Silvibacterium dinghuense: one gene and its partners. Each later gene encodes a partner of the first gene's protein in a complex. Links are inferred from orthologs where the notes say so. Each region holds a gene or a part of one and is shown in the gene's direction. Other genes may lie near its edges. The genes, in order: ESZ00_RS20375, tsaB and tsaE.

Region 1 (9,590 bases):
GGCCACATCCACCACCCCGGCCGAGTTCCCCGCGCCGCCGCCATCGATGTGCGGCGACATCAGGGCGTAGAGCTTGAGCCGTCCCAGGACAGCCGCGTCGCCCTCGAGCTTCACCCGCATCAGCACCACCGGGTAATGCGGATCGTTGATGATTTCCTTGGTGATCTGGTAGCGGCCGCCCCGGTCCCGCGAGATGATCCGCACGCCCAGCGCATCGGGATCGATGTAGGAAAACTCGTGGTCGAGATCGCGCTTGTCCTCATGGAAGAAGGTCTCTCCGTCGGTGACCAGCAGCTCCATGTCGCGGATCTGCGGCCGATCGATGGTCGGGTAATAAATCTCGTTCAGGATGCCGTGCGAAATCGTGTACCAGGCGCGGCTCGAAGCAGCATAGGCCGTGCCCACCGCCGACTTCACCGAGGAGGTCCAGCGCGGTGTCACGCCCGGAGCGCCGAAAGCGGGGCCCTGCTGCGTCAACCAGTTGTACTGCGGAGTAAGTTCGCTCATCTTCTTTCGTGCGCTCCATGGCCGCGAACCCAGGCGGCCTCAGAACCCGCGTCCCATACGCGGGCCGGTTAAAAGGGATGGAAGTGCTGAAGTGCTTCTGACGCTACTCACGCTACAGCGCACACCCCTCGTCGGAGGATGAATTCCCTGAGAATCTCAGCGATTTTTCCCCGGGAGAAGTAGAACGCCCGCCTTTGTAGGATTCCACGGAACGGCGATTCGATCCATTTCGTTTCTTTCGAACACTTCCGCCCAACACCCCAGCCTGAAACAAAACGCGCCACATCGGGACCGGAAAGGCAGGGTATAGGGAATAAGGGTGTGGGGTGCAGGAAAAAGCGGACAAGTAGCCCACCCAGGCCCGAAGTCGGTTTGTGTGGGGAGGCGAAAACCAGGGTGCCCCGTCCAAGCTCCGCTTGGGCGGGAAGCGACGAACCCAGGCACCTCAGGTCTCACCCCTGAGACCTGGGTTCGCAGAACACCGGGTGCCCCATGTCTCGATTCTGAGACATGGGAAAGCACGAACCCCCTTGCGAAACTCTGCGTTCTTTGCGTCCTGGCGCTGAACAGGACTACACCCTATCCCCTACACCCTACATTCAAAGAATCTGCGAATTCGCATCCGGGTCGGGATGGAACTGCACTTCGCCCATCGCACGGGTGATCTCATGGTTCTTCATGAAGTACTCCCAGCAGAAGCCGGTGCGCAGGTTCTCCGCCATGATGATGCTGATCCCCTGGTCAATCCCCAGGACGTCTTCGGCGTACCAGTTGGCCTTGGGGTTGAACGCATCCACGAAGCCATACCGCGTCCACGCCTTGGGGTACTTGTCCTTGATGTTCAGCAGCACATGCGAGCACTCGGCGGGGAGAAACGGCAGCGACCCGGCCGGCGCGCAGGGCACCACCGTGCCGTCCGGCTGGCCCATTGCCGGTGGACCACCCCATACCCGGTAGCCGGTGCGCGAGTCCGAGGCCGAAATGCCCCACAGGTCCTGATCGATCCAGTTAAACTTCTGCCCCAGCACCATGCACCATAATTGGTGCGCCCGCGTCGCCGCGATCGAGTTGGTGAAGTAGTTCGTGTGCAGGTCGCGCACCGCGCGGTAATCGCACCAGGCATGCGCGTACTGGTGGATGAACAGCGGCGCCACACCGCTGATGTACTGGATGCCGCCGAAATTCACCACCGGCCGCTGCAGCGCGTTCCATGTCTCGGCCGGGATGGGGTGCGTCGGCGAGCCGATCGCCATCAGGTACATCGTCATCAGCTCGGAATAGATATCCCAGCGATGCTGCAGGAACCCCTGATCCGGCAACCAGCCCATGGAGAGCGTCGTGCCGCCGTTCAGCATCCACTGCCAGTCCACGCGGCGGTAAAAGGTCGTCGCCAGCGCCTCGATCCGCGTATTCCCCGTAAAATACTGCCGGCACAGCAGCACCCCGCACAGCAGCAGCGCCGTGTCGATCGACGAGAGCTCCGAGCCGAACATCCGCTGCCCGCTCTCCATGTCGATGAAGTGGTAGAGGAATCCATGCTCGTGCGGACACTCTTCCAGCAGAAAGGCGAGCGTCTTCTCGACCCGCGCCTCGCAGAGCGAAGGCGACAGGTAATTCCGCTTGGCGGCGATGCACAGCGCGCTCAGCCCGAAGCCCGTCGCCGCAATACTCGCCACCCGGCTCAGCGAGCGGCCCGCCGCCGGAGCGCGGTCCCGCACCAGCCCGGTATTCGGACTGGCTTCTTCGTAGAAGAAATCGCAGGCTCTTCCTTCGAGATCGTCCAGCAGCGCCTCGGCAGCCTTGGAAATCTGCGTCAGCGGCCGGTTGATGAACATGCCCGGCGTCTGCGGATATTGCTGCGCCGCCTGCTGCTCGGTCTTCGGTTCCTGACCTGGTTTCACCGTCGGCGCCGTGGGCTGGTTCTGAAAGCCTGCCGCCAGCGCGGCCGGTCCGCCCAGCGCGAGCATGCCCGATGCCCCGGCCTTACGCAGGAGCTGTCTTCGAGTTAGTTCTTTATGAGTCAAAGCAGTCGTGTCTTATGAGAGATGCAGCCAGCCCCCCAAACGACTTCCCGCAGCCGCTCATTCCCGCACAACTCCCGTCTCCAGCTTCTCATGGACCCTCTTGTTGAGACGCCACAGGCCTGTGAAGGTTGCGTGGAACCGTTGCCCGCCGGGTGCTCCACCCATGACCCGCAGTTGGGGCCTGGGCGGGTCTCTCGCGAATCTCATTCGCGACCAACGGGAGCGGATGCGCAACGCGCGGCTGCCCGGACGGCCAGTCCTCGCATCCGATATGATCGAGGACGCAGCTATCGCCGGCTCGAGCGAGCCCCGGCGTCCCAGGGATTCTCAACCGCAACATCGCTAACCACGAACTCAACGATTCGTTCCAAGAAATCAAGGAGATATCGCAGTGGCCTACGAACTCGCACCCCTTCCTTACGACTACGCCGCCCTTGAGCCCCACATCGACGAAGCGACCATGAAGCTGCACCACGACAAGCATCATCAGACCTACGTCAACAATCTGAATGCGGCGATCGAGAAGCACCCCGACCTGGCCAAGCACACCCCCGAGGACCTGCTCAAGAACCTCAACAGCATCCCCGAGGACATCCGCACCGTCGTCCGCAACAACGCCGGCGGCGACGTGAACCACACCATGTTCTGGAAGATCATGACCCCGAACGGCGGCGGCGAGCCCACCGGCCCCATCGCCGAGCAGATCGCCAAGGACTTCGGCAGCTTCGAGGCCTTCAAGAAGCTCTTCAACGAGACCACCGCCAAGCAGTTCGGCTCCGGCTGGGGCTTCCTGATCTGGGACGGCGGCAAGCTGGCCATCATCACCACCCCCAACCAGGACAGCCCGCTGCTCCACGGCAAGTTCCCCATCCTCGGCAATGATGTCTGGGAGCACGCCTACTACCTCAAGTACCAGAACAAGCGCCCCGACTACCTCGCAGCCTGGTGGAACGTGGTCAACTGGGCCGAGATCAACAAGCGCTTCGAAACCGCCAAGGCCTAACCGCGAGGGGTAGGGGATAGGGTTTAGGGTGTAGTTTCCTTACCACTGCCCTGTTCCGTACCTCTTCCCAAAGGAAAGCCAGAAAAGCCCCGCATTCCCAACGAATGCGGGGCTTTTCTACGTAAATCTGTCATCCCGACCGAAGTGGAGGGACCTGCGGCCGGGTGCCGGGTGCCCCACCCATGACAGTTTCTCGTCATGGGTGGGGCTCCGAAGAACCCCAAAGTAAGCCACAGACGAAAACACTTTCCCGCAGAAGGCACAGAGAGCACACAGGGTTCCGTGCCCATGCCGGCATCCCGGTTCGCGCCAAGAACGCCAGGCTCCGCCAAGTCCGCGAAGAGATTTCAGGAAAAGAACGGACGGATACCCCAAATCTCGTTCGGTTCGAGATATGGGTTCGCAGGATGCCGGAGTTCGTACTCTCCCACGTCTCAGAAGCGAGACGTGGGGCACCCGTTTCCGCCTCCACCACACAGAACCCCGGATCGCGACCAGCGGGAGCGGGTACGCGAAGCGGATCGCCTGGACGGCCAGTCCAACTTTTTCTTCCGACCCGGGTTACAACTCAATGCAGGAGACTTCGCGTCTCCCCCTTGTGCTTTTCATGGAAAGGAACAGTCCGATGCGCTTCCTGAACGCTCTTCTGCTGTCAGCACTTGCCGTCCCTGTCGCGGCGATGGCCCAGACTTCTCTGCCCGCCGGAACCCAGCATTTCGTCCTCTACCAGGGCGATAAGACCGTCGGCTCGGCCGACCGCACCATCCAGCCCACCGGTGTCGGCTATACGCTGACCTCCCAGGGCAAGGTCAGCCTCTCGAAGTTCAGCTACTCCTTCAGCCAGACCCAGCACCTCGACAAGTCCCTGAACCTGGTCAGCAGCCAGATCACCGGCAACGTCAACGGCAAGCCGGTCACCTTCACCGCCCACGCCGACTCCACCGGCCGCGAATTCCAGCTCGGCATCAACGCCGACGGCAAGAACACCCAGAACTCCGTCGATCGCCACCAGCATCTCGTCCTGCTCTCCGATCTCGACCCGGCGGCCTACACCATCCTCACCCAGATCGTGATCCAGAAGCCGCAGACCTCCTGGGCGCTGATTCCCAAGGAGCAGGGCATCCTCGTGCCCACCGACCTCACACCCGATACCAGCGTCCGCGGCCGCCTCAACGGCAACCAGATCGACGTGCAGCACGCAACGGTGGTGGTCGGCGAGCAGAACCCGGTCTCGGTCGAGCTCTTCTACGGCCATGACGGCGATCTCCTCGAAGCCGATCTCCCCGAGCAGAACTTCTACGTCGTCCGCGACGGCTTCAAGCTGATCGACCGCCCCAAGCCCGTCCTGCCCCGCGGCCAGAACCCGCCCGCACAGGACCAGCAGGGCCAGCAGCAACAGTATCCCCAGCCCCAGCAGCAGTAACTGCTGCGCACAGAGCGGGACTGGCCGTCCAGGCCCTTTGCGCTTCGCGCCTCCGCTCCCGTTGGTCGCGATATGGGGTGTGCAGGGTGCAAAAAACTCCGGGTGCCCCACGTCTCGCATTTGAGACGTGGGGAGGTACGAATCTTCCTTTACCATCCCCCGGACTTGTCATTTCATTCCGACCGAAGCATTCTTCTTACTTTGTTATTCCGACCGGAACGAAGCGCAGTGGAGGAACCTGCTGTTCCCCGGCCAGGCGAAGATTCCGGACGGCACCCCACCCGGGGTTTCTACACCCTATCCCCTACACCCTGAATCAAGACCATCGCCTCGTCCTTCGTCCGCACCCGGCCCTCGAGCTGCGCGTCCTCGGCCATCGTCAGCAGCCGGCGAAACTCCGGCCCCGGCGTATATCCTGCCGCGATCAGGTCCCGGCCGGTAATCAGCGGCTCCGGACGAACCTCCTCCTGCGACAGCGCCTCGTATTTCGCCTTGGCAAACTCCCACAGTGTCAGGTCGCCGATGCTCGCCGAGGCGTCCATCCGGTGCAGCGCGAGATGCTCGGGAAAATCCTTGAGGCGAAAGAAGCGCTTCAGCGTCGACTCCTTCATCCGCATCACATCGCCAAAGCGCATGTGGTTCTCCACCAGCAGCGAGACCTGCGCCGCGTCGTCGTTCGAGAAGCGCAGCCGCCGGCAGATATCCTCGGCGATCTTCACCCCTACCTCGACGTGCCCGTTAAATCTGATTCTTCCCGTCCCGTCCGCCGGAGCCGGCGTAAACGTAGCCGGCTTGCCCACATCGTGCAGCAGGGCCCCCCAGGCCAGCGTGGCCGAAGCCCCCTCCGGCAGCTGCTCGAGCAGCATCATCGTGTGCACCCAGACATCGCCCTCGGGGTGATACTCCGGCGGCTGGGCTACACCGTGCAGCCGGTCGATTTCCGGAAGCACCTCGTGCAGCAGCCCTGTCTCATCCAGCAGCTCAAACGCGCGCCGCGCATGGCCCTCGGTCAGCATCCGGGTCAGTTCGTCGCGCACCCGCTCGCAGCTCACCTGCACAATCTTCGCAGCCAGCGCACGAATCGCCGCCGCCGTCTTCTCTTCGATCGCGAAGCCGAACCGCGCCGCAAAGCGCACCGCCCGCAGCATGCGCAGCTTGTCTTCCTCGAAACGCACAAATGGGTCGCCAATCGCCCGCACCAGCCCGGCTTCGAGGTCCGCACGTCCGCCGACAAAGTCCGTCACCGACGCCGCGACATCACCTGTTTCAGCCAGCGCCTGCGGATCGAGCAGCATGCCGTTGAGGGTGAAGTCGCGCCGGACCACATCCTCTTCCACCGAGTCCGAAAAGCGCACCGAATCCGGCCTCCGCCCATCCGAGTACGCTCCATCGCTGCGATACGTCGCCACCTCGGTGACCCTCTGCACGCCATCGGCCTCGCCGGAAACCTCCTCCGCCACGAGAACCACCCCGAAGTGCGCCCCCACGGCAAAGGTCCTGGGAAACAGCGCCATCACCGCATCCGGACGCGCATTCGTGGCCACATCGAAGTCCGAAGGCGGACGCCCCAGCAGCAGATCGCGCACGCACCCACCGACAAAGAAGGCCTCAAAGCCCTCCGCCCGCAGCCGCTCAACGACCCGCGCCGCAGTTTGCTCCGCGATGCTATGCATCTTGCTTAACTTCGTTTCTTCCATATGCCTCTTAGCGCATTCCGTATGAGCCATGCGGCGAGCAAAATCGACCATCCACCGATGACGTAGCAGAGCAAAATTCCTTGCTCGCGACCAAGGTTTATGACCCCAAGACCTATCAGCATAAAGAACAGCGCGAAGATCGCGATCCCCACCCGCTGCACCATCGGAGCGTCTTCACTCCCCTTCCACAACAGGCCATCTACACGAGCTGCATTTTTATGCGCGTCTTCCCAGACGATGTTGCTCTGATTCCGCTCCACCTCTGCGACATACGCCCGCAGCTCCCGCCCATCCTGCTGCTCTGGCAATTGCAGATTTCGTTCGTCCACGATCATTCCTTTCAGGCCATCCTGCTATTCTGCTCCACCTCACAATCTCCGCGTATGATTCGATCGCGTCAAATCGATACGATAGAAGTGTGACCCTCGCGACCCTGCCCCTCGGCCTCATCCTCGGCATTGAAAGCTCCTGCGACGAGACCGCCGCCGCCATCGTCGAGCGCGGTACCGTCATGCGCGCCAACGTGGTCGCCTCCCAGATCGCCACGCACTCGCCCTACGGCGGCGTGGTGCCCGAGCTGGCCTCGCGCGAGCACCTGCGCAACATCGTGCCCGTCGTTCGAGCAGCCATGGAGCAGGCCAGCCTGAAGCTCTCCGACATCGACGCCATCGCCGTCACCTCCGGCCCCGGCCTCGCCGGAGCGCTCATGGTCGGCATCAGCTATGCCAAGGCGCTGGCCTTCGCGCTCGGCAAGCCGCTCATCGCCGTGAATCATCTCGAAGGCCACATCCACGCCGTGCTGCTGGCGCAGAGCGCGGTGTTACAGAATCAGCCACAGGCCCAGCTCGCCGAGACCGAAGACCGCACGCTGCCCGAAGGGCCGGTGCTCGCCCTGGTCGTCTCCGGCGGACACACCCACCTCTATCTCGCCCGCCGCCGCGGCGAAAGCTGGACCTATCGCAACGTGGGCCGCACGCTCGACGACGCCGCCGGCGAGGCCTACGACAAGGTGGCCAAGCTGCTCGGCCTCGGCTACCCCGGCGGTCCGTGGATCGACGCGCTGGCCGCGCACGGCAATCCGCACGCCGTGCCTTTCGCCATCTCCAACATCAAGGCCAAGGCCCATCGCGGAGGCCGCAAGGGCATCACCTCCTACATGGCCAACAAAGCTGCCGTCCCAACCGGGTCCACGGCCAAACAAGCTGTCATCCCGACCGGAGCGGAGCCCGAAGGGCGAAGCGAAGCGGAGGGACCTGCGGTTCCCCTCGCTGTGGACCATGACCCCGAATTCACAGAAACCTTGTTCTCCTTCAGCGGCATCAAGACTGCGGTACTCCGCTATACGCAGGTGCACGAGATGCAGGCGTCCATCGAACATCGCCGCGCCGTGCTGGCGACCATGCCCGACGCCAAGCCCTCGACCGCGCTGGCCGAGGTGCTGGCCGTCTGCGACCAGCCGACACTCGACCTGATCGCCAGCTTCCAGCGCGCCGTCGTCGACGATCTCCGCCGCAAGACCTTCCGCACCGCCGAGGCTCTTGGAGCAACCACGCTGCTGGTCTCCGGAGGCGTGGCCGCCAACCGCGAGCTGCGCGTCCGCTTCACCGCCGAAGCCGCCGACCGCGACCTCTTCATCGCCTTCCCCTCACTCGCCCTATCGACCGACAACGCCGCCATGATCGCCGCCGCCGCGTGGCCCAAGTTCCTAGCAAGAGACTTCGCCGCGGAAACACTGTCCGCCGATCCGGGACTGGCGCTGGGAAGGTAGAAGCAGCTTTTAGCTGCTAGCTCTTAGCTTTTAGCAAAAACCTGAGGGTGGCCCATTCGCCCTCACTCAACTACTGAAACTTCATATAAAAGCGGATATCGTCGAGCGCGTCCTCAACACTCGACTTAACGAGAGGATCGGCTCTCAACTCCTCCAATCTCTGGAGGACGATTTCGAGATCGAGTTGACGGTGAATTCTCGCCAGATGCCCGAAGCAGGTTGCGGCATTCCATCGCACCGCTGAAGCGCGATGGTAACTGAAGGCAAGGCACTTCTCTTGAACCCACTTCCAGTCAGGATCGTAGTAAGCCGCACTGAGCAGCGCATTGCTAATTTGCTGCTCATCGCTACTTTGCAAAAGAGATTCCACTTCCGCGCGACTACGCTCCACCACTGCTTGATATCTCACGTCGAACCGCCTCGCATCTAGAGTAACGGCATGCTGGTGCTTTCCATCTCGCGCCGTTCGAGATGTGGGTTCGCAGGGTTCCGAAAATCGGCAAGAGGTCCATATCCGCCCCACTCAAGCCAAAATCAGGCTTGCATGGGCCACCGATCAGAAATCGCGACCAACGGGAGCGCCACGCGAAGCGAAAGGCCTGGACGGCCAGTCCCGCGACCAGCGGGAGCGTCGTGCGAAGCGGAGGGCCCGGACGGCTAGTCCCCCCACGCAATCCTCTCCAGCAGCTCGCGCAAATGTCCGGCACGCGCCGGATTCACCATCGTGGCAAAGGCCACCTTCCCCTCCAGATGCCGCCGAAAGTCGGCGTGCCCATCGCGATTCTGCCCTTCCGGCCCATGACGCACGCAGTTGGTCAGGATCGCCTCCAGCCGCTCCAGCTCACGCCGCGGCAGCTGCGGCTGCGCGTTCACCGTCAGTCCGGCCAGGTGCTGGCGCACACCGCGCCGCATCAACCGCGTTTTGCGCGGATGGACAGCAAACCCTTCTTCGGCGGCGATGGCCGCTACCCGAAGCGCGAAGCGCTCCGCCCCGCGCGCGAACAGTGCGTCTCCGGAGAAGGCAAGGTCGTCCGCATAGCGCGTATACGTCACACCTGCCTTTTCCGCGAGCCCGCCGATCCGCCGGTCAAGCCGCAGCGCGCAGAGATTCGCGATCGCGGGAGAGGTGGGAGCGCCCTGCGGCAGATGTGGCCGGGCGTAGAAGATG
Region 2 (9,540 bases), on another replicon or contig:
TCATCGACGCGATGCGTATTCTCGACGGTGGGAGAATCTCGATTGCGGCGCTGTCCTTAGGGATCGCGCGCGGTGCCCTCGATGCCTCGCTGCACTATGTGAAGGAGCGGCGGCAGTTCGGCAAGGCGATCGCGGAGTTTCAGGGCATCCAGTGGAAGCTGGCGGATATGGCGACGGAGCTTGACGCGGCGCGGCTGCTGACTCAGAGGGCCGGAGTGCTGAAGGATGCGGGCAGGAAGGTAACCCGAGAGTCGAGCATGGCGAAGCTGTACGCGAGCGAGGTTGCGGTGCGCATCTGCGACGAGGCAGTGCAGTTGCACGGCGGTTACGGCTTCCTCAAGGATTTCCCGGCCGAGAAGTTTTATCGCGATGTGAAGCTCTGCACTATCGGCGAAGGGACCAGCGAAATCCAGCGCATGGTGATTGCGCGGGAGATATTGAAGGTGTCACCTTCGCGCGGGTGAGCGCTCTCGCATTGCGGCGCGTCTGAGAGATGAATCGGCGGTGACTCTTGTGGCATGGGAGCTGCGATGAGCGGGTTTCTCCGGGATCTTCGGATCGTATTGCGTCAACTGGGCCGCGCGCCTCTCTTTGCTCTTGCGGCGGTTATCACGCTGGGTCTGGGCATCGGAGCGAACACGGCGATCTTCAGCACGCTCGATGCGCTGTTGCTGCGCATGCTGCCGGTGCGCGATGCGGGTCACGTGTATACCGTCACGCTGGAGCACGGCGGGACGCAGCCTCCGAATACCTCGGGCACCGGCTTTGGCAATACCTCGTTTGCTTTCCCGGTCTTTGAGCGTCTTCGCGAGCGGACCGACGTCTTCGATGCACTGATTGCGCATGTGCCACTGGGTGGAGGTAAGGTGGCGGTGCGCGTGGGCGATACGCCTGATGAGCGCGCGGGCGAAGAGGTGAGCGGCAATTATTTTTCCGGCCTGGGCGCTCCGATGGAGTCGGGCCGCGGATTGACGGACGACGAGGAGCGCACGCACGCGCAGGTCGCCGTGATCAGCGACCGCTTCTGGCAGGAAGCCTTTGGCGGTGCACCGGACGTGATCGGTAGAACGCTGTTTGTCAAAGGCGTGCCGCTGACTGTCGTAGGCGTAACCGCGCCTGCGTTTCATGGTGTGAGCTATCTGGGCGGCGTGGATTTCTGGATTCCTCTGCAGACGAGGCCAGAACTGGCGGCGTGGGGTGACACGAAGGAGTCGCTCTATGGTTCGCCGAAGTGGTGGGCGGTGCCGATGGTGGCGCGTTTGCGTGCGGGCATGACGCCGGTTGCGGCTGTTCATGCGCTGCAAGCGAGCTTCTGGCAGGCATCGGAAGAGAGCGCAGGTAAGCTGGATCGCGCGAAGTGGCCAGCCACGCTTGGTTTTACTGCAGTGCGCGGCGTACTGGGCGCGGAGGGCCGGTATGGGCCGGCGCTGCGGATTATGATGACGCTGGTCGCGCTGGTGCTGCTGATCGCATGCACGAATGTGGCGCTGCTGATTACAGCCCGCAATCACGCCCGGAGGCGCGAGTTTGCGGTGCGGCTGGCGCTGGGCGCGAATTCGCAACAGTTACTGCGACAATTTCTGATCGAAAGCGTGCTGCTGGTAGGAGCCGGGTCGCTGCTGGGGTGGGCTCTGGCCATGATGGTCACGCACGCTCTGGCGGTATGGGCACACATTGAGACCGGGCTCGCACCGGATAGCGCCGTGCTGGGTGTGACGCTGCTTGTGGCCACCGTAACAGCGCTGGTCTTTGGACTGGTGCCGCTGCGCGGCATGCTGCGGCTGGACCTCGACGACGAGTTGAAGGCCGGACGGCAGATGAGCGGCGTGAGCCGCGCGCAGACCTTTGCCGGCAACGCGGCGATGGCGGTGCAGGTTGCGCTGTGCTTTACGCTGCTGACGGCATCGGCGCTGGCGGTGCGCAGCCTGCTGCACTTTGAAGAGCGGGACCTGGGCATGGATGCGCAGCGGGTGCTGGTCTTCGATGTGACGCCGCAGCAGGTGACGACGGATACACAGGCCCTGGGTTTCTATACGCGGCTCATGCAGCGGCTGGAGGGGGTGCCGGGTGTAGAGTCCGCCTCGCTGGTGCGCTTTCGTCCTGGATCGTCGTGGCTGATGAGCGGTGGTATCCATCTGGATGGGGTGCTGCTGCATGAGGCTTCAGGCGCGAAGGCGGGTATTTCCGCGAACGACGTAGGCCCGGGCTATTTCAGCACGATGGGCATCGGTCTCTTGCAAGGACGCAGCATCGAGGAAGGCGACCGTGACGGCGCGCCGCTGGTGGCCGTGGTCAACGAAGAGTTTGCACAGCGCTATCTGAAAAATGGCGCACTCGGGCATCGGATCGATCAGGATCCGGGCTACCTCATCGTTGGCGTAGTGAAGGACAGTAAGTACAAGAACGTCACAGAGAATACGCGGCCCACCGTGTACTACTCCCTGGCGCAGCGCGGGATGATGGGGCAGGTGACGGTGGCGGTGCGCGCCGGTGGCAACCCCATGGCGTTGCTGCCGGATGTCAGCCGGGCAGTGCGGGAGATCGATCCTTCGATACCGCTGCAGAAGCCGATGACGGAGGAGACGCAGTTTGCCGAGTCGTATCTTGTGCCGCGGCTCTTTTCACGACTGGCTGTGGGTTTTGGCCTGCTGGCGGCGGTGTTAGTGGCGACGGGGCTCTATGGCACGCTGGCCTATCGCGTGCAGCGGCGGCGTGCGGAGATCGGCGTGCGCATGGCGCTCGGCGCGGAGCGAGGCCGCATCGTGGTGATGGTGCTGGGTGAGAGTTTGCGCATGGCGGGTGGAGGGCTTCTATTGGGAGCTCCACTGTGCGTGATGATTGCGCATCTGTTGCGCTCGCAGCTTTATCAGCTGGACCCGCTCGATCCTTTCAGCCTCAGCGTGGCGCTGTGCCTGACCGTGCTGGTGGCAGTCCTCGCGGCTCTGGTTCCGGCGCGCCGGGCGGCGTCTCTGGACCCGATGGAGGCACTGCGCGTCGAGTGAGGCGGCCCCGCAGCGGTATGATCGTCGGCGGATGAGAGACGACGAGGAACAGGCAGCTCGGAGGCTGGCGGAGCGGGTTCTGGAAGGGGATACGCGCGCGCTGGCGCGCGCGATTTCGCTGGTCGAGAATGATGCGGCGGGAGCGCGGATGCTGCTCTCCGCCTGTTTTGCCTCCAGTTCTGCTTCTGGCCGTCAGAGTCTTCGTGTGGGGATTACGGGTGCTCCAGGCGCGGGAAAGAGCACGCTGGTCGATGGGCTGGCGCGGGCGTGGCGTGAGGCCGGTGCGCGGGTGGGGGTGCTGGCGGTCGATCCCACCAGTCCTTTCACGGGCGGTGCGGTGCTGGGCGACCGGATACGCATGTCAGGAGCGGGTTCGACTTCTGAAACAGCGCTGGCCGGTGGCATCTTCTTTCGCAGCATGGCGACGCGTGGCGCGCTTGGGGGACTGGCACGCGCTGCTGCGGATGCGGCACTGCTGATGGAGGCCGGTGGCCGGGAGGTGGTACTGATCGAGACTGTCGGTGTGGGGCAGGACGAGGTCGATGTTGCGCGGCTGGCGGATGTGACCGTGGTGGTGCTGGTGCCGGGGATGGGCGATGACGTGCAGAGCCTGAAGGCCGGGCTTATGGAGATTGCCGACCTATTCGTGATTAACAAAGCGGACCACGAGGGCGCAGACCGGCTCGAAGGGGAGATTCGCAGCGTGCAATCGTTGCCAGGCAGCAGGCACATTGCTGTCCCGATATTGCGGACGGTAGCGACGGAGGGCACTGGTGTAACGGAACTGCGAGCTGCGATCGAGAGTCTGCGGAATCAGACCATGCAACGTGGGCGGATTGCGGAACGTCGCGCCGCCTTCTGGCGTTTGCGATTTGAAGGGATGCTGCTCGCAGCGTTGCGTGCGCGGCTGGCGTCGCAGGGGCTCGATGACGCGGCACTGGCCCGCCATGCGGAGAGGATTGCGGCAGGCGCGGAAGATCCGTATCGATTGACGGAGGAGCTGGTGCGGCGGGCGCTTGGCCCTGACGTCGGGTGATGATCCGCTTTGCGCCAACCTGCGAGAATGGAGGAGTGATGAGTGGATTGCAGAGCCTGGAAACACGCATCGATCACCTGGGCATTGCGGTAATCAGTCTCGAAGCTGCCTGTGGGCTCTATGAGTCGCTCGGGCTGCGTGTGGAGCACGAGGAGACGGTGGCGCAGGAGCGGGTGCGGGTGGCGATGATTCCGACCGCGACGGGGCGGATCGAGCTGCTGGAGCCGACCGAAGAAGATTCGCCAGTTGGACGATTCCTGAAAAAGCGCGGTGAAGGTTTGCATCATGTGGCGCTGCAGGTAGAGGACATTGAGGCAGCGCTGGCCGCGCTCAAAACACGCGGCGCAAGGCTGGTCTCGGACCGTGTGCAGCGTGGCGCGGGCGGTCACCTGTATTTCTTCGTGCATCCGGAGAGCGCGGGCGGTGTGCTGCTCGAAATCTGCCAGGATTCAAAACAGAATGGGAAGTGGAAGGAGGAGACGGTTCATGCTGTTGGGGATTGACAGCTGCGGTGGCGTGGGGTCGGTAGCGTTGGCTGCCTGGGAGGGGGGCGAAGCGCGGCTGCTGCAAATGCGTGAACTGGCGGGGAAGACGTTTGCCTCTGATCTGATCCCGGTGGTGCGGGAGTTGCTGGCTGAGCAGGGCGCCGTTGTGGGGGATGTGCAGGCGATTGTGGTGGTGCGCGGGCCAGGGAGCTTTACCGGGGAGCGCATTGGGCTGAGTACGGCGAAGGGGCTGGCTGAGGCGTTGGATGTGCCGGTGGTGGCGTTATCGCGGCTGGCATTGCTGGCGCGAAAAGGTGGGACGGCGGCAGCCGCGCTCGATGCGGGACGGCGGGAGATGTATTGGGGTGATTTTTCTGGCCCTGGCAGGCAGGAGGAGGCTGAACGCCTGCTGGCGGTGAGCGATGCCCCGGCTGCCGGGCAGGTTGCGGTCTGCGAGGATGCGCTGGCTGAGCTGCCGGGAGCGGTGCGGGTAACGGCTCCGACGGCATGGGATGCGATCGAGGCATCGCTCGCCCGCTTGCAGGCGGACGATTATGAGGACGTGGCCTCGCTCGACGCGAACTACGTGCGGCGGTCGGATGCCGAGCTGTTCGGAAAGCCGGTGCGGGCAGGGTTGGAGCATCCTCCGGCCGGAGCCTGATTGCCTGCGCATGAGCGAACGGATAACAATGACGCTGCGTGCCTTACGGATAGAAGACTTGAGGGCGGCGATGGCGCTTGCCGCGGAGGCGCCGGAGGCTCCGCACTGGAGTGTGCCGGTGTGGCACAGGGTGCTGGAGCGCTCGGAAACGATTGTCCTGGGAGCTTTTGTCGCGCATGCACTGGCCGGGTTTGCCGTGGCGTCCGTAACCCTGGATACGGTGGAGCTGGAAGCGATTGCTGTGGCAGAAAAGCATCGGCGGCAGGGGCTGGGGGCGGCGCTCTTCGAGGCGGTGCTGGAGGCGGCGCGGGCGCGTGGCGCAGTGCGGCTGGAGCTCGAAGTGCGGGCGGGGAATGCGGCAGCCATCGGGCTATACCGGCGGGCTGGGCTGGCGGATGAGGGCGTGCGGCGGGCGTACTATCGCGATCCGGAAGAGGATGCATTACTGATGGGCAGAAATCTTGCTCATGTCTCGGACAAGAGCGAAAAAACTCCGGATTAACCGTTGCCGACAGACCTCCTCAGTGCTAGGTTGTACGTCTGAAAGAGAAGGAGGTATCTTCCATGGAGCTGGAAGCGAATCGCTTGCCGGAGAGTGAGGAGATCCTGAAACTCGAGCAGGAACATCGTCACTACTCCGAGCAGCTTGAAGCACTCACCCAGAAGTCCTACCTTTCCGAAGAAGAGCAACTTGAGGAAACTCGCCTGAAGAAGCTCAAACTGCGAGCCAAAGACGCCCTGACTGCCCGACGAAACGGTCACTCCCACGCCTACGCTGTCTAGATCTGCTGGATCGAAAGACCGCAGATCCGCTGTCCTGTCTGCAGAGGCAGGCAGAGAAGATTTTCTGTGCCTGTAAGCACCTGATTGTGCAGGTTCGGGCTGGACAGTCCTCTTTGCCTGCTGAGGCGAGCGGGTGTTTTGTGTCTTCACGAAGAACCCTGCCTGGTAGCTACAGGTGGGAACTCCGGCACTGAAGAGGCGATGAACCTATAATGAACGGGAGGTTCTGCGCCTTTTTTCTGACAACCCATGGTTCGTGACGGATATTTTTACGGAATCGCGCTGTTTGCGGTGGCCGTGCTGCTTTATGTGCTGACGCACAGTCTGCTGTTGCCGGTAGTTCCGGTGCTGCTTGCCTTTTTCTTTCTCTGGTTCTTCCGCGATCCGGAGCGGACGATTCCGCAGGAACCGGGACTGGTGGTTTCACCGGCGGACGGCAAGGTAACCTCGGTACTGCGCGTGACTACGCCGGAAGGCGAGTCGCTGAAGATGAGCATCTTCCTGAACGTGTTTAATGTGCACGTGAATCGCTCGCCGGTGACCGGAGTGCTGGAAGACGTTCGTTATCAAAAGGGTCTGTATCTGAACGCGATGAACCCGGAATCCGCGGAGAAGAACGAGCAGAACATGGCCGTGGTGCGCGCGGATGAGGGCTACACCGTGGCCTTCAAGCAGATTGCCGGCCTGCTGGCGCGACGGATTGTCTTCCATCCGGCGGTGGGAGCGCGGTTAAAGCGCGGCGAGCGCGTGGGGCTGATCAAGTTCGGTTCGCGCGTGGATGTCATCCTGCCCGGCAATGCCGAGATCCTGGTCAAGGTAGGGGACCACGTGAGTGGCGGTTCGACCGTGCTGGCGCGGATGCCACAGCGCAATCCCAAGGCCGAGCAGGACGAGCAGCTGGTGGAGTCGCTGGCTTGAAGCCTGTGGCGAAGGCAGGCCGTCGCCGCCGCGGGATGTACATCCTGCCGTCGATGTTTACGGCGGGCAATATCGCCGCCGGATATTACGCCATCATGCAGAGCCTGCAGGGCTCGGTGCGTGAGCCGCATCACTTCGACTACGCGGCGTTGGCCATCGGTTTTGCGATCCCGTTCGACGCGCTCGATGGGCGCATCGCACGCATGACGAATACGACCAGCGATTTCGGCAAAGAGCTGGATTCGCTGGCCGACGTGATCACTTTCGGCGTGGCGCCGAGCATCCTGGCCTTCAGCTGGGGTGTTCACATGCTGCCGGCGGCTCTTGATCCGGCGCTTCGGGAGAAGCTGGTTCAGATCGGCGGCTTCCTCTGCTTCGTCTTCCTGCTGTGTGGGGCGAGCCGTCTGGCGCGCTTCAACATCAGTCACGATCCGGTGCCGAAGAATCCGGGACGGCCGGGACGGAAGTATTTTGTTGGCATGCCGATTCCGGCAGCGGCAGGCGTGGTGGCTGCGGTGGTGCATGCCTTCGCAGGGCGTCCGGTCTTCAATCAGTGGATTGCCGTGGTATGGCTGGCACTGGTGGGGCTGCTCGGGTTCCTGATGGTGAGCACCTGGCGCTTCTGGAGCGGTAAGGAGATTAATCTTTCCAGCCGCCATCCTTTCCAGCTCATCATCCTGATCGGGCTGGTGATCTACCTGCTCGTCTTCTTCTCGCGGATCGTGTTGCCGATCATGGCCCTGATCTATATGTTCTCGGGTATCGTGGCACGGATCGCCTATTCGAGGCAGCGTCACCGGAAGACCGCGCAAGCGGAGACGCTGAGCTCCTCCTCTACCTCTTCCACGGGAACCCCCGCATGACAGAGAGATACAGAATTGCAATTGTTGGAGCCGCCTCGCTGCGCGGCAAGGAATTGAACGAAGCGCTGTCGGAGTCTTCTTTCGGCGCCGCAGAGTTTTCGCTGATGGATGATGAGGCGCAGCTGGGACAGCTGGAGTCGGTGGGGGATGAGGTTACGTTCATCCAGCGGATCGAACCGGATGCCTTCACGCGTGAGGACTTCGTCTTCTTCGCCGGCGAGGAAGAGACGACACGCAACCATTGGAAGCAGGCGCTGACGAGCGGCGCGAGCATTCTGGATTTGACCTATGTGCTTGAGAAGGAGCCGGGTGTGCTGGTTCGCTCTCCGTGGGTGCGCGAGGCGCTGGGTGAGGCTGCCAGCGAGTCGCTTCCCGGCGAGCCTGACTTGACCACACCGGCGATTGTGCCGGCGCATCCGGTAGCGGTGGCGCTGGCGCTGATCTTTGCACGGCTTACGGATGTGGCCACGGTGAAGTCGGCTTCGGCAACGGTGCTTGAGCCAGCATCCGAATACGGGCGCGCGGCCATGGACGAGCTGCACCAGCAGACGGTGGGCCTATTGAGCTTCCAAAGCCTGCCTAAGCAGTCTTACGATGCGCAGGCCGCATTCAATCTGCTTCCGGTGCTGGGCGAAGCGGCGAAGATCAACCTGGGTGAGAGTGAGGCGCGCATCCGGCGTCACTATGCGCTGCTTGCCGGGCATGTTCTGCCGAAGGTGGCCATTCAGCTGCTGCATGCGCCGGTCTTCCACGGACATAGCTTTTCGCTGGCCCTGGAGCTGGAGCAGGCGGTGCCGGTCGAGCATCTTGAAGCGGCGCTGGGCTCCGAGCATATGGATGTGGTGCTGGGCGACACTGAGCCGCCGAGCAATCTGAGCAGCGCGGGGCAGGGCGATGTGATGGTGCGGGTGCGTCCGGCTGAGGGCGGCGATCAGGCCACGACGCGGTTCTGGATCTGGGCGGCGCTCGATAATCTCAAGTTCGGTTCGCTGAATGCCGTAGCGTGTGCGCAGGATCTGCGCCGGCTGCGTCCCAAGGGGAAGGTGCAGTAAGGCCTTCAGGAAAGGTAAAAGGCAGCGGTCCTAAGATAAATTCAGGGCCGCTGCCTTTTGTATCTGTAACCGTTACAGATGTTTACTTCGACTCGGGCACGAAGAGCTTGAGCCGGACATGCCAGGTCGTGGAAGCGCCGGGCTTGAGAGTGGCCATGCCGGTATCCATGCCCTTCCATTCCTTGCCCCACGGGTCGCCGAAGTTGTACTGCTCTTCGATGGCGGCGAATTCCTTGGTCGGCGGCGCATAGACCTGGACGGTCTTGATCTCGGGCGAGAGGCCGAGGACGTCGATGCCGTACTTGGCCGCCGGGTCGATGAGCTTCACATCGACGGCGCCGTCGGTGCGCTGGAGCTTCGACCAATTGTCGTCGAGGAAGATGTCGTTGAGCGGCTTGCCGTCAGGAGTGGTGAAGTCATACTTCGTGCCCTTGACGGGGATCAGCTTGCCGGTGGGGAAGACGTCGTCGTAGTTGTTGACCTCGGCGGTCTGCTCGCCGGGTACGTGCAGGCGGGCCTGGGTGCGGTCACCGCTCGGGATGTTGAAGTAGGGGTGCCATCCGATGGCAATCGGCTCGGGCTGGTCGCCGACGTTCTTCGCGGTGATGGTGGCGTCGACGGCGTCGCCGGTGAGGGCGATGGTGAAGTTGAGATCGGTCTTCGAGAGCCAGTGGCCGCCGAAGTCGCCGGCGTGGATGGTGCCGGTGATGGTCTGGCCATCGGGAGTGTCCACGGTCTTC
Region 3 (9,690 bases), on another replicon or contig:
GCCAGCGGAACTGCCTGGCGGAACTCCAGATTCCATTTGGGGTTTTTACCGGCAGGTTATCCGCTTTGCGGCGTTTGCCATTTCGGTATCTGTTGCCTCTTTTGAGCAGTGCCGATCACTCTGGCATCACTTTGAGCGGTCATACGAGCGGTTTCTGCGTACGATGCAAGTCAGAACGCTTGAAAGCCCGGGACAGAGTTCAGAGCTGGGCCCAGAACAACGGCTGAAGGATCGGGGTTCGAGACACGGCCTCCGGATTCGGATATCAGGATCGGATAATCGATGAAGCGTCTCTTTCTTTTCGTGCTCGCCATGGCTCTCGCCGGTTCCACGCTCTGCCGTGCCGGTTCCGCGACCACCCGCCATCCCGCCCATCGCCGGGCGACTCGTGTTCATGAGTCGGCTGCCGCGGCCAGGCATATAGCCAGCCGCCAGCACAGCCGGCGCGTGGTCAGCGCGTCGACCCGTGTTCGTACCCGTGGCGGGGCGCGTCTGCGCCGGGCGAATCTGGTGATTCGCCGTGGGGGCGGGGAGCGCTTCTATGCCAGCTCCTTTACGGATATCGACCAGACGCAGGGCGACATCACGGCGGGTGAAGACCCGGTGGTGCGCGAGGCGGCGATTGCCGCGCTCGGCAACATGAACGGCACCGCAGTCGCTATCGACCCAAGTAACGGCCGCATCCTGGCCATGGTGAACCAGAAGCTCGCGCTTTCGAGCGGCGCCGAGCCCTGCTCGACGATCAAGGTTTCGGTCGCGCTGGCTGCTCTTGAAGAGGGCATCATCACCAAGGACACGCCGGTGAACTTGGGCGGCAACTACCACATGACCCTGACCGAGGCGCTGGCGCACTCAAATAACCTCTACTTTGAGACCATCGGCCGCCGGCTCGGTTTCGAGCGCGTGCGCCACTATGCGAACCAGTTCGGCCTGGGTGAGCTGGCCGGTTACAACATTCCCGGTGAGCAGCTCGGCGTCTATCCCGATCAGGTGCTGCCCGAGGATCGCGGCGGCGTAGGCCGCATGTGCAGCTTCGGCGAGAGCGTCTCGATGACCCCGCTGCAGCTTGGCGCGCTGGTTTCGGCCATCGCCAACGGCGGCACGCTCTACTACTTGCAGCATCCGACCTCGCCCGACCAGGTGCTGAATTTCCAGCCCAAGATCAAGCGCACGCTCGACATCGCCCGCATCATTCCGGAGATTCAGAGCGGCATGGCGGCAGCGGTCGACTACGGCACTGCCCGCTCGCTGCGCGCCAACTTCAGCCAATTCCCGGTGATGGGCAAGACCGGCACCTGCTCGGACAACGGCACGCGTTTCGGCTGGTTCGCCTCCTATGCGGACACGCAGTACGGCCGGATCGTGACGGTCTTCTTCCTCGAAGGCGGACGCCCGACCTTCGGGCCGAAGGCGGCCGAGCTGACCGGCGTCTTCTACCGCAACCTCTGGGATCACAGCTACTTTGCCTCGAAGCAGGGCGAGCCGGCGACCCCGGCGGCGGCTGCGACGGAGCAGGGCGCTCCGCAGTAAGGACTGGTCGCTGCTGCGCGCAGGGCGGATCGCCTTCGGCTTCGCTCCCCGGTCGGGATGACAACGGAAAGAACGAATGCTTCGGTCGGAATGACAAACCTATAGCCCTGAATCGTTCAGAACGAGACGGCCTCCTCTGCGGAGGCCGTTTTCTTTTTCGGCGATTTCTCGCGATGTGTGCACTCCACAGCGCTCCTTTGCGCATCTGGAATCGGTTAGGATGCGAGACGGGATGCGGATACTTTCTGCCGACGAGATGAGGACCACCGATCGGGTGACGGCCGAGACATACGGCGTGTCGTCGATCGACCTGATGCGCCATGCCGGAGCGGCGGTGGCGCGCTTTGTGGTGCGCGAGTTTTCTTCCGCACGCTCGATACTGGTATTTTGCGGGCGGGGCAACAACGGAGGTGATGGCTTTGTCGCTGCGCGTGAGCTGATCGCTGCAGGGCGACGGGTGCATGTGCTGCTGCTGGGCGATCCGGCGGCGCTGAAGGGCGATGCGAAGATCGCCTTCGAAGAGATGGCGATGGAGCCGGTGCTGGTCCGCGAAGAGGCGGATCTCGGCCGTCCCGATGTACGCGAGCTTTTCGAAAATGCCGATCTGCTGCTCGATGCGGTGGTCGGAACAGGATTCCAGCCTCCGCTGCGGGGTACGGCTGCGGCGCTGCGGGACCGGGTGAACGCGCTCGAGATGCCGGTGATCGCGGTCGATCTGCCCTCGGGCTGGGGTGCCGATTCGCGCGAGTTCGCGGTCGAAGGCGCATTCCGCGCGGATGCCGTTGTTACGTTTACCGCGCCCAAGCTGGCGCATGTCTGTGGGAATCTCTGTGGATCGGTGTATGCGCCGATTGTGGTTGCGCCGATCGGGTCTCCTGACGCGGCGATTCGTTCTACTTTGAACCTGAGCTGGAGCGGCGCTGCAAAGGCGGCGCTCGACGGGCCTCGCAGGGCGGAGAGCAACAAGGGCAATTTCGGTCATGTGCTGCTGGTGGGCGGTGCGCGCGGGAAATCGGGCGCTCCGGCCATGGCGTCGCTGGCCGCGCTGCGCGCGGGCGCGGGATTGGTGACGACGGCGGTGGCCGAGTCGATCCTGCCACTGGTCGCGGCGATTACTCCTGAGCTGATGACCGAGGCGCTGCCGGAGGCTGCCGACGGTGGTTTCGATCTCGAGCGTATCGATTTCGACGCGCTGCTGGACAGGATCACGGTGCTGGCCATCGGGCCTGGACTTGGGCAATCGCCATCGGCGGAAAAGCTGGTGCTGGAACTGCTGGAGCGCACGACAATCCCGGTTGTGCTCGATGCCGATGCGCTGAATATTATGGCGAAGCATATCGATAAGCTCGATGGGCGCGGGCGGACGATGGTGCTGACGCCGCATCCGGGCGAGATGGGGCGCCTGGCCGGCATCCCCACGCAGGAGGTGCAGGCGCGGCGCGAGCCGCTGGCGCGGGAGTTTGCTGCGAAGCACCATGTCACATTGGTTTTAAAAGGATGGCGTACACTCGTGGCGCAGCCCGATGGGCAGCTTGCCATCAACACGAGCGGCAACCCGGGCATGGCCAAGGGCGGCAGCGGCGATATTCTTACCGGCATGGTCGCAGCCCTGCTGGCGCAGCATCCGAAGCAGGCGGCTGAGGCGGTGAGCGCAGCAGTCTACCTGCACGGGCTTGCCGCGGACTTTGCTGTTCGTGAGCAGGACGAGCGCACGCTGCTGGCCACGGATACGGTCGCGCACCTGTGGCGCGCGTATCGTTTTTCACCGCAGGATGCGGCCGGTTTTACATGGCTGGCAGGTCTGCCGCAGGATATCTTGGAAGCGTTGGAGGCACGATGACGACGACCGAAAAGGCAAAGGCAGAAGCTGTCGGGAAGGCTGAAGCTGGGAAGACCTACGAGTTCACGACGACCTCTGCCGCCGAGACCATCGCGACCGGCCACAAGATTGCCGAACTGCTCGCTCCGCCGAAGTTTCTTATCCTGCGCGGCGATCTGGGCGCGGGCAAGACGACGCTGGTGAAGGGCATTGCCGAGGCGCTGGATGCGGCAGAGCCGGACGAGGTCACCAGTCCAACCTTTACGCTGGTGCATGAATATGAGGGCACGCAGGGCGCGGCGAAGACGCCGGTGAACCTCTATCATCTGGACCTCTACCGCATTGAAGGCGAGCGGCAGCTCGATACGCTGGGGCTCGATGACCTGGCTGCACCGGACAGCATTGTGCTGGTGGAGTGGGGTGAGAAGTTTCCGAGCGTGAAGCGGCGCAGCGATGGCGAGATCGTGATGACCTCGGCCGGCGGCGACACGCGAAAGATCGTGCTCACGCTCAAATAGCTGCTGCGCGCAGGGCGAATCGCCTTCGGCCCCGCTCCCGTTGGTCGCGTGTCGGGGGTTCTATTCTTTCGTGTGCGGAGTTCGTGCCTTCCCACCCAAGCGGAGCTTGGGTGGGGCACCCGTTTTCGTTTCCCTCTCGGAAGACTGGGGAATCCAGGGTTCGTGCCTTCCCGCGTCTCAGGGTTGAAACGTGGGGCACCGGGTCTTTTCTATCCCCTATCCCTGCATTCCCACTACTGGTCGGCTAGCGTTGCTAAATCCGGTGAGGCGAGGCGGGTGTCGGTGGGGCGGACGTGGAATTTCTTGGGGTAGAAGAGCACCTGCGGCGTCCAGGTGACGACCATCTTCACCTGGTCATGATCGATGCGCATAGGTGTGATGACCAGGTGCGGGAGCTGGCCCTTGCCCTTCAGGTAGCCGTGGCAGCCGAACCAGAGATCGCCGTCCGGCCCGATGAAGGGTGAGCCGTGGCCGAGCTGGCCGTAGGGGACATCGGACTTCTGCGTGTAGGCGTGCTTGTAGATCTTCGCCCACTCCTCGTCCTGCGCGCCGTAGATGGGATTGCTGCGTGACTTGCGCCATGGTCCGGTGATGGTGTCGGCTGTTGCCTCGCCGACCTCGTAGCCGCGTCCCCAGGACGAATAGAGCAGGATGTAGGAGCGGCCGTGCTTCATCACCGTCGGGCCTTCGAGACCGACGGATGGGCCGCCCTTCGCCGGGCCGTCCCATGCGCCGTCGGCGCCGGGCTGGATCACCGGGAACGGCTGGCCGATGGGGACGGCGTTGGGCAGATCGACCAGCGTCGCGGTGACGCCGTCGCGGAAGAGGTAGACTTTGCCGTCGTCATCCTGGAAGAGCGTGGCGCCGTTGCCCTCGGTGAGCGGCTTGTCTTCGGTGAGGACTTTATACGGGCCGGTGATGGTGTCGGCGACAGCGAGCGCGATGCTCTCGGGGCTGTCGGGTGTTTCGCCGAAGGGGCAGGAGAAGGTGAGATACCACTTGCCCTTGTAGGGGAAGAGCTCCGGCGCCCAGAAGCGGCGGCGATACCAGCGATCCTTGCTCGGTGCGACGAGAACGCCCAGGTCTTTCCAGTGGGTCAGATCGGTGGAAGACCACAGCTTTACGCCGGGGATCGGTCCGGCGGCGGTGCCGTCGAAGAAAGGGAAGGCGGTCCCGGTCATGTACCAGGTGCTGCCGACCTTGGTGATCTGCGGATCGCGGATGGGATCGGTCTGGATCGGGTTTTCGTAGTCGAAATGCGGGTCCTTGCTGCTGGCCATGAGCGGGGTTGAGGCCTGGGATACCAGCAGGAGCAGAGGCAGGAGGAGCCGCAGAAATGTGAGCGCTTTCCAATACCGCAAAGTTTCTTCCTCAAGCGCCTGAGCGGATCGAGTCTGCACAGGCTGTCTGAAATGCTATGGAGGCTGATGCTCCAGATTAGATGATGGATCTGTACCGGCTGAAGCGGGATGACGCAGGTTTTTCCTGCGGCCCCGGTAACCCTGTTCGATTTCGCACACCTGTCTTCGCGTGTGAACACGCTTCTGGGCCGGATGTTTTGTTTAAATGCCTTACTTTCAAAGACTTTTCACCGCTCCCCGTTGGCCGGGAACGTGCTTCTCTATCCGGTGACCGCCAAAGGAGCGATGAGCGATGTGGGCTAATCTGAGATATACCCTGAGGCAATTGCGCAAGGCGCCGGGATTCACTGTGACCGCGGTGCTGACGCTGGCGCTGGGTATCGGCGCGACCACGGCCATCTTCACGCTGGTGCAGCAGGTGATGCTGAAGTCGCTGCCGGTGGCCCGGCCGTCGGAGCTCTATCGCATCGGGGATCAGATCCATTGCTGCGTCATCGGCGGCTATACCCAGAGCGGGCGCGGGGATAACGAGTATTCGCTCTTTTCTTATGAGCTCTATCGGCATTTCCGCGACCATACGCCGGAGTTTGCCGACCTGGCGGGTTTCGAGGGAGGCGATACCGGGCTCGGCGTGCGCCGCAGCGGTGTCGCCGGCCGCGCGGAGCTGCGCATCGGCCAGTTCGTTTCGGGAAACTTCTTCTCCACCTTTGGTGTGGGGGCATGGGCAGGGCGCGTGTTTACGCCGGCAGACGACCGCGAGGACGCCGCACCGGTGGCAGTGATGGCGTATCACACCTGGCAGCAGAAGTACGGCTCGGACCCCTCGGTGGTGGGTGCCTCCTTCGAGCTCAATGGCAAGTCCTTCACCATTGTGGGCATTGGCGCACCGGGCTTCTTCGGCGCTGGCGTCCGCACCTGGGGCACACCCGATCTCTGGATTCCGTTCTCTGACGAGCCAATGATGCAGGGCACCAGCTCGCTGCTGAACAATGCCGACCAGAACTGGATCGATGTCATCGGCCGGGTCCGTCCCGGCACCGATCCGAAGGCTCTGGAGGCCAAGCTGCGCCTGGAGCTGCGCCAGTGGCAGCTCGGTCACATAGAAGATATGCAGGCGAATGACCGGGAGCGGCTGCCCAAGCAGCAGCTCTTTCTTACGCCGGGAGGCGCGGGCGTGGCGCAGATGCGCGCGCGCTACGAGGATGGACTGCGCCTGCTGCTGCTGGCCGCCGGCTGCGTTCTGCTGATTGCCTGTGCGAACCTGACCAATCTTTTGCTGGCGCGTGGCCTTGCCCGCCGTCAGCAGCTTTCGGTGCGCATGGCGCTTGGCGCTTCGCGCGCGCTGCTGGTGCGAAAAGCGCTGTTTGAAAGTGTCGTTCTGGGCGTGCTGGGAGGCGTTGCCGGGCTGCTTGTGGCCTATGGCGGCACGAGCCTCATTCTGCACTTTGCCTTCTCGGGCGGAGATCATTACGTTCCAATCCAGGCCAGCCCTTCGTGGACGGTCCTGCTTTTTGCCATGGGACTTTCTGCGCTCACGGGTGTGGTTTTCGGGATTGCGCCTGCCTGGATCAGCTCGCATGCCGAGCCGGTGGAGGCGCTGCGCGGGGCCAACCGCTCCAGCGGGCAAAAGATTGCATGGCCGCAGAAGGCGCTTGTGATCTCGCAGGCGGCGCTCTCGCTGGTGCTGCTGAGCGCGGCGGCCATGCTGACCCAGAGCCTGCGCAACCTGGAGCATCAGTCCTTCGGCTTCAAGACCGAGGGCCGCTATGTGGCCACGGTCGAGCCGCTGCTGGCCGGATATCAGCCGAACGACCTGCCCATGCTGTACCGGCAGATCGAAGATCGTCTCCAGGCTATTCCAGGCGTGCGTGGCGCCAGCTCCTCGCTCTATGCGCCGATGAGCGGCGACAACTGGGATACGTTCATTCGCATCGAGGGACGGCCTGAGCCGGCTCCGGGAGAGGATGTGACCGCAGGGTATGTGCGTATCGAGCCCGGCTTCTTCCAGACTCTTGGCACGCGCATGCTGCAGGGACGTTCGATTACGGAGGACGACACTGCTTCCTCGCGGCATGTCGCTGTGGTCAACGATGCTTTTGCGAAGCACTTCTTCCCGGGGCAGAATCCTATCGGCCAGCATTTCGGAAAGAATCTGGCCGGTCATGCCGGCGATATGGAAATTATCGGCGTGGTGGCGGATATCCAATATCTGTTGAACGCGGAGCATCTGCAGAGCGGCAGGATGGCCGAACCCATGTTCTTTATGCCGGAGACCCAGTTTGAGCAGTATCTGGGTGGCGATGACATCAACAGCGAAACCCGCTCGCATTATCTGCGCCAGATTGTTCTCTGGGCGCCGGGCAATCCTCCGGGGCTGGAAGAGAAGGTGCGCAACGCAGTCGCGGAAGTGAATCCCGATCTCACGGTAGAGAGCTTCTCCAAATACGATGAGCTTCTCAGCGCCGACTACGCTCAGGAGCAGCTTATCGCCCGCCTGACCATGCTGTTTGGCGCGCTGGCGCTGGTGCTGGCGGCGGTCGGACTCTATGGCGTCACTGCCTACTCGGTCGAACAGCGTTCGGGAGAGATCGGTATCCGCATGGCGCTTGGAGCAGATCGTCAGTCTGTTGTGGCCATGGTGCTGCGCGGCGCATTTCTGCAGGTGGGATTGGGGCTGGTCCTCGGCATTCCTGCGGCCATCGGTGTGGGCCGGGCTATTGCCGGTCAGCTTTTTGGCGTTGCGCCTTATGATCCGCTGCTGCTTGCGCTGGCCGCTTTGTTCGCCGCGACGGTGCCGGCTCGCCGGGCTGCGAGCGTGGACCCGATGGCGGCCTTGCGCAACGATTGACGAGGGCAGGTTCGTGCATAGCAGCCTCTCGGGCGCGGCTTCGCGATATAACTGAAAGCGAAGATGCCTGCCACGCTGTCCGTCGCCATGATCGCGCGCAACGAGGAGAAGAACCTCCCGCGCACCCTTTCGAGCGTCCGCTGGGCCGACGAGATTGTGATCGTCGACTCCGGCTCCGTGGATCGTACGCCGGAGATTGCCCGCGAGTTCGGCGCCAAGCACTCGTTTAACCGCAACTTCGAGGGGCATCCCCAGCAGAAGACGATTGCCATCAACCAGTGCACGAGCGACTGGATACTGCTGCTGGACGCGGATGAAGTCGTAACGCCGGAGCTGGCGGCGGAGATTCGGCAGGTACTTGAGAAATCAGAGCAAGACAAGCCGGAGTTTACGGCCTACTGGCTGCCGCGGCTGAACCTGTTTATGGATCGCTGGGTGCGGCACGGCGGGTTCTATCCCGACCACAAGCTGCGGTTGTTCAAGCGCGGCTCGGCGGTGATGGACGTGAAGGGCGGTCCGCACGGCACGCCGCAGCACGAAGGGCCGAAGGGCACGCTGAAGAACGATCTGCTGCACTATGCGTACCCGGATTTTGAGCTCTACCTGAGCCACATGAACGACTACAGCACGGAGACGCTGGATGTGCTGGTGCGGCGTGGGAAGGCGAAGTCAACCGGCGCACTGATCTGGCTGGGAGTGGTGAACCCCTTCTTTACGTTCATCAAGAATTACATTTTCCGCGGCGGATTTCTCGACGGCACGCAGGGGCTGATCTATCACCTGAACCACTCGGCGTATATCCACTGGAAGTACGCGAAGGCCTGGTACGCGCAGAAGGTGAAAGAGGTCGAGCCGTAAGGGTTTGTGCCGCTTGCGCGGGAGAGATGTTTCACCACTAGTATTCTTTAGCCAGGACCATCCTTGCCGTTGAGAGTGTGTTTACATGTTCGGGTTACGTGGATGCATCGTAGCGCTTTGCTTAGTTTCCGTTCTGCCTATGGTTTGGGCTGAAGATCAACAGACTCAGTCTTCAACCACGAGTACAAACGGCTGCCCTGCTGTACCCAAGCCTGTTGGCATGGCCGGGATCGTAAAGATCAAAGGAACGATCGGCAAGGATGGGCGAATGCACGACGTCAAGGCCGTTTCTGGTCCAGATGCGCTTCGGCAGGTAGCTATCAGCATCGTGTCTACAAACCTTATGAGCATTGGGGCAAGGTTGTGGAGGTGAAGACCTCGATAAACGTCATCTTCACCAAGGATAGCGATAACCTGATTCCAGCCATGGAAAAAGCTACGCCCGCTGCACCGACTTTGCAGCCTGTTCCCGGAGATACAAAGGCCGCTCCATCAAACTGAATAAATGACAGTGCCCTGGTTCACCGCCAGGGCCAGATGGTCCAGCGCTTCTCGGCGCTCTGGAAGAGATAGACGGTGAAGATCACGATCAGCGGCTCGAGCGGATGGCGGAAGCGTGCTGAGACCGTGACCGCGTAGTAGGTGAGCGGCAGCAATGCGAAGGCCAGTGCGTAGAGCCCCGCGGCGGGGATGCGGCGGGTGAGCGTCAGCAGCAGGCCAAGCAGGCCGACGATGGTGATGAGGTCGAAGTTCAGG

Evidence for each region.
Region 2: the proteins of ESZ00_RS20375 (region 1) and tsaB are in contact, whole or in part, in a solved structure (PDB 4WQ4), measured with the Escherichia coli proteins. The link is inferred for Silvibacterium dinghuense from one-to-one orthologs.
Region 3: the proteins of ESZ00_RS20375 (region 1) and tsaE are in contact, whole or in part, in a crystal structure (PDB 6N9A), measured with the Thermotoga maritima proteins. The link is inferred for Silvibacterium dinghuense from one-to-one orthologs. Residues at the interface, in WP_004082750.1 of Thermotoga maritima: Cys10, Asp11, Arg49, His50, Leu82, Gly84, Gly135, Gly136, Glu154, Thr155, Leu156, Asp157, Asp158, Ser159, Glu162, Asp165, Lys166, Arg169, Leu170, Tyr175, Lys213, Thr214, Leu217, Tyr218, Gln221, Arg222, Asn324; in WP_004082108.1 of Thermotoga maritima: Leu37, Gly38, Lys46, Lys57, Val59, Lys60, Ser61, Thr63, Phe64, Thr65, Leu66, Met67, Val69, Pro71, Tyr82, Arg83, Leu84, Asp86, Asp88, Phe89, Asp93, Ile128, Asp130, Glu131, Arg134.

What each region holds. Positions count from the first base shown.
Region 1 is NZ_SDMK01000004.1:169,942-179,531, forward strand. Bases 6,356-9,254 are described here. They hold ESZ00_RS20375 (tRNA (adenosine(37)-N6)-threonylcarbamoyltransferase complex transferase subunit TsaD), read left to right. Parts: upstream 6,356-7,087; coding sequence 7,088-8,422; downstream 8,423-9,254. Other genes in these bases: ESZ00_RS16900 (CCA tRNA nucleotidyltransferase), read right to left, coding at 6,356-6,630; ESZ00_RS16905 (hypothetical protein), read right to left, coding at 6,636-6,989; ESZ00_RS16920 (hypothetical protein), read right to left, coding at 8,493-8,831; ESZ00_RS16925 (reverse transcriptase family protein), read right to left, coding at 9,080-9,254. In the rest of the region: ESZ00_RS16880 (glycoside hydrolase family 15 protein), read right to left, coding at 1-507; ESZ00_RS16885 (glucoamylase family protein), read right to left, coding at 1,107-2,474; ESZ00_RS16890 (superoxide dismutase), read left to right, coding at 2,923-3,534; ESZ00_RS16895 (hypothetical protein), read left to right, coding at 4,160-4,957; more of ESZ00_RS16900, read right to left, coding at 5,248-6,355; more of ESZ00_RS16925, read right to left, coding at 9,255-9,590.
Region 2 is NZ_SDMK01000001.1:671,229-680,768, reverse strand. Bases 3,506-6,354 are described here. They hold tsaB (tRNA (adenosine(37)-N6)-threonylcarbamoyltransferase complex dimerization subunit type 1 TsaB), read left to right. Parts: upstream 3,506-4,524; coding sequence 4,525-5,184; downstream 5,185-6,354. Other genes in these bases: ESZ00_RS02520 (phosphatidylserine decarboxylase family protein), read left to right, coding at 6,217-6,354; ESZ00_RS02525 (DUF465 domain-containing protein), read left to right, coding at 5,749-5,967; rimI (ribosomal protein S18-alanine N-acetyltransferase), read left to right, coding at 5,195-5,686; mce (methylmalonyl-CoA epimerase), read left to right, coding at 4,077-4,541; meaB (methylmalonyl Co-A mutase-associated GTPase MeaB), read left to right, coding at 3,506-4,038. Also shown: ESZ00_RS02555 (acyl-CoA dehydrogenase), read left to right, coding at 1-464; ESZ00_RS02550 (ABC transporter permease), read left to right, coding at 531-3,002; more of meaB, read left to right, coding at 3,034-3,505; more of ESZ00_RS02520, read left to right, coding at 6,355-6,885; pssA (CDP-diacylglycerol--serine O-phosphatidyltransferase), read left to right, coding at 6,921-7,748; ESZ00_RS02510 (Asd/ArgC dimerization domain-containing protein), read left to right, coding at 7,745-8,800; ESZ00_RS02505 (aldose 1-epimerase), read right to left, coding at 8,883-9,540. UniProt on the Escherichia coli protein: Required for the formation of a threonylcarbamoyl group on adenosine at position 37 (t(6)A37) in tRNAs that read codons beginning with adenine.
Region 3 is NZ_SDMK01000001.1:1,056,828-1,066,517, reverse strand. The notes cover bases 2,118-5,116. They hold tsaE (tRNA (adenosine(37)-N6)-threonylcarbamoyltransferase complex ATPase subunit type 1 TsaE), read left to right. Parts: upstream 2,118-3,366; coding sequence 3,367-3,867; downstream 3,868-5,116. Other genes in these bases: ESZ00_RS04155 (glycoside hydrolase family 43 protein), read right to left, coding at 4,101-5,116; ESZ00_RS04165 (NAD(P)H-hydrate dehydratase), read left to right, coding at 2,118-3,370. Outside these bases: ESZ00_RS04170 (penicillin-binding transpeptidase domain-containing protein), read left to right, coding at 283-1,530; more of ESZ00_RS04165, read left to right, coding at 1,763-2,117; more of ESZ00_RS04155, read right to left, coding at 5,117-5,228; ESZ00_RS04150 (ABC transporter permease), read left to right, coding at 5,521-8,076; ESZ00_RS04145 (glycosyltransferase family 2 protein), read left to right, coding at 8,140-8,934; ESZ00_RS04140 (glycosyltransferase family 39 protein), read right to left, coding at 9,456-9,690. UniProt on the Escherichia coli protein: Required for the formation of a threonylcarbamoyl group on adenosine at position 37 (t(6)A37) in tRNAs that read codons beginning with adenine.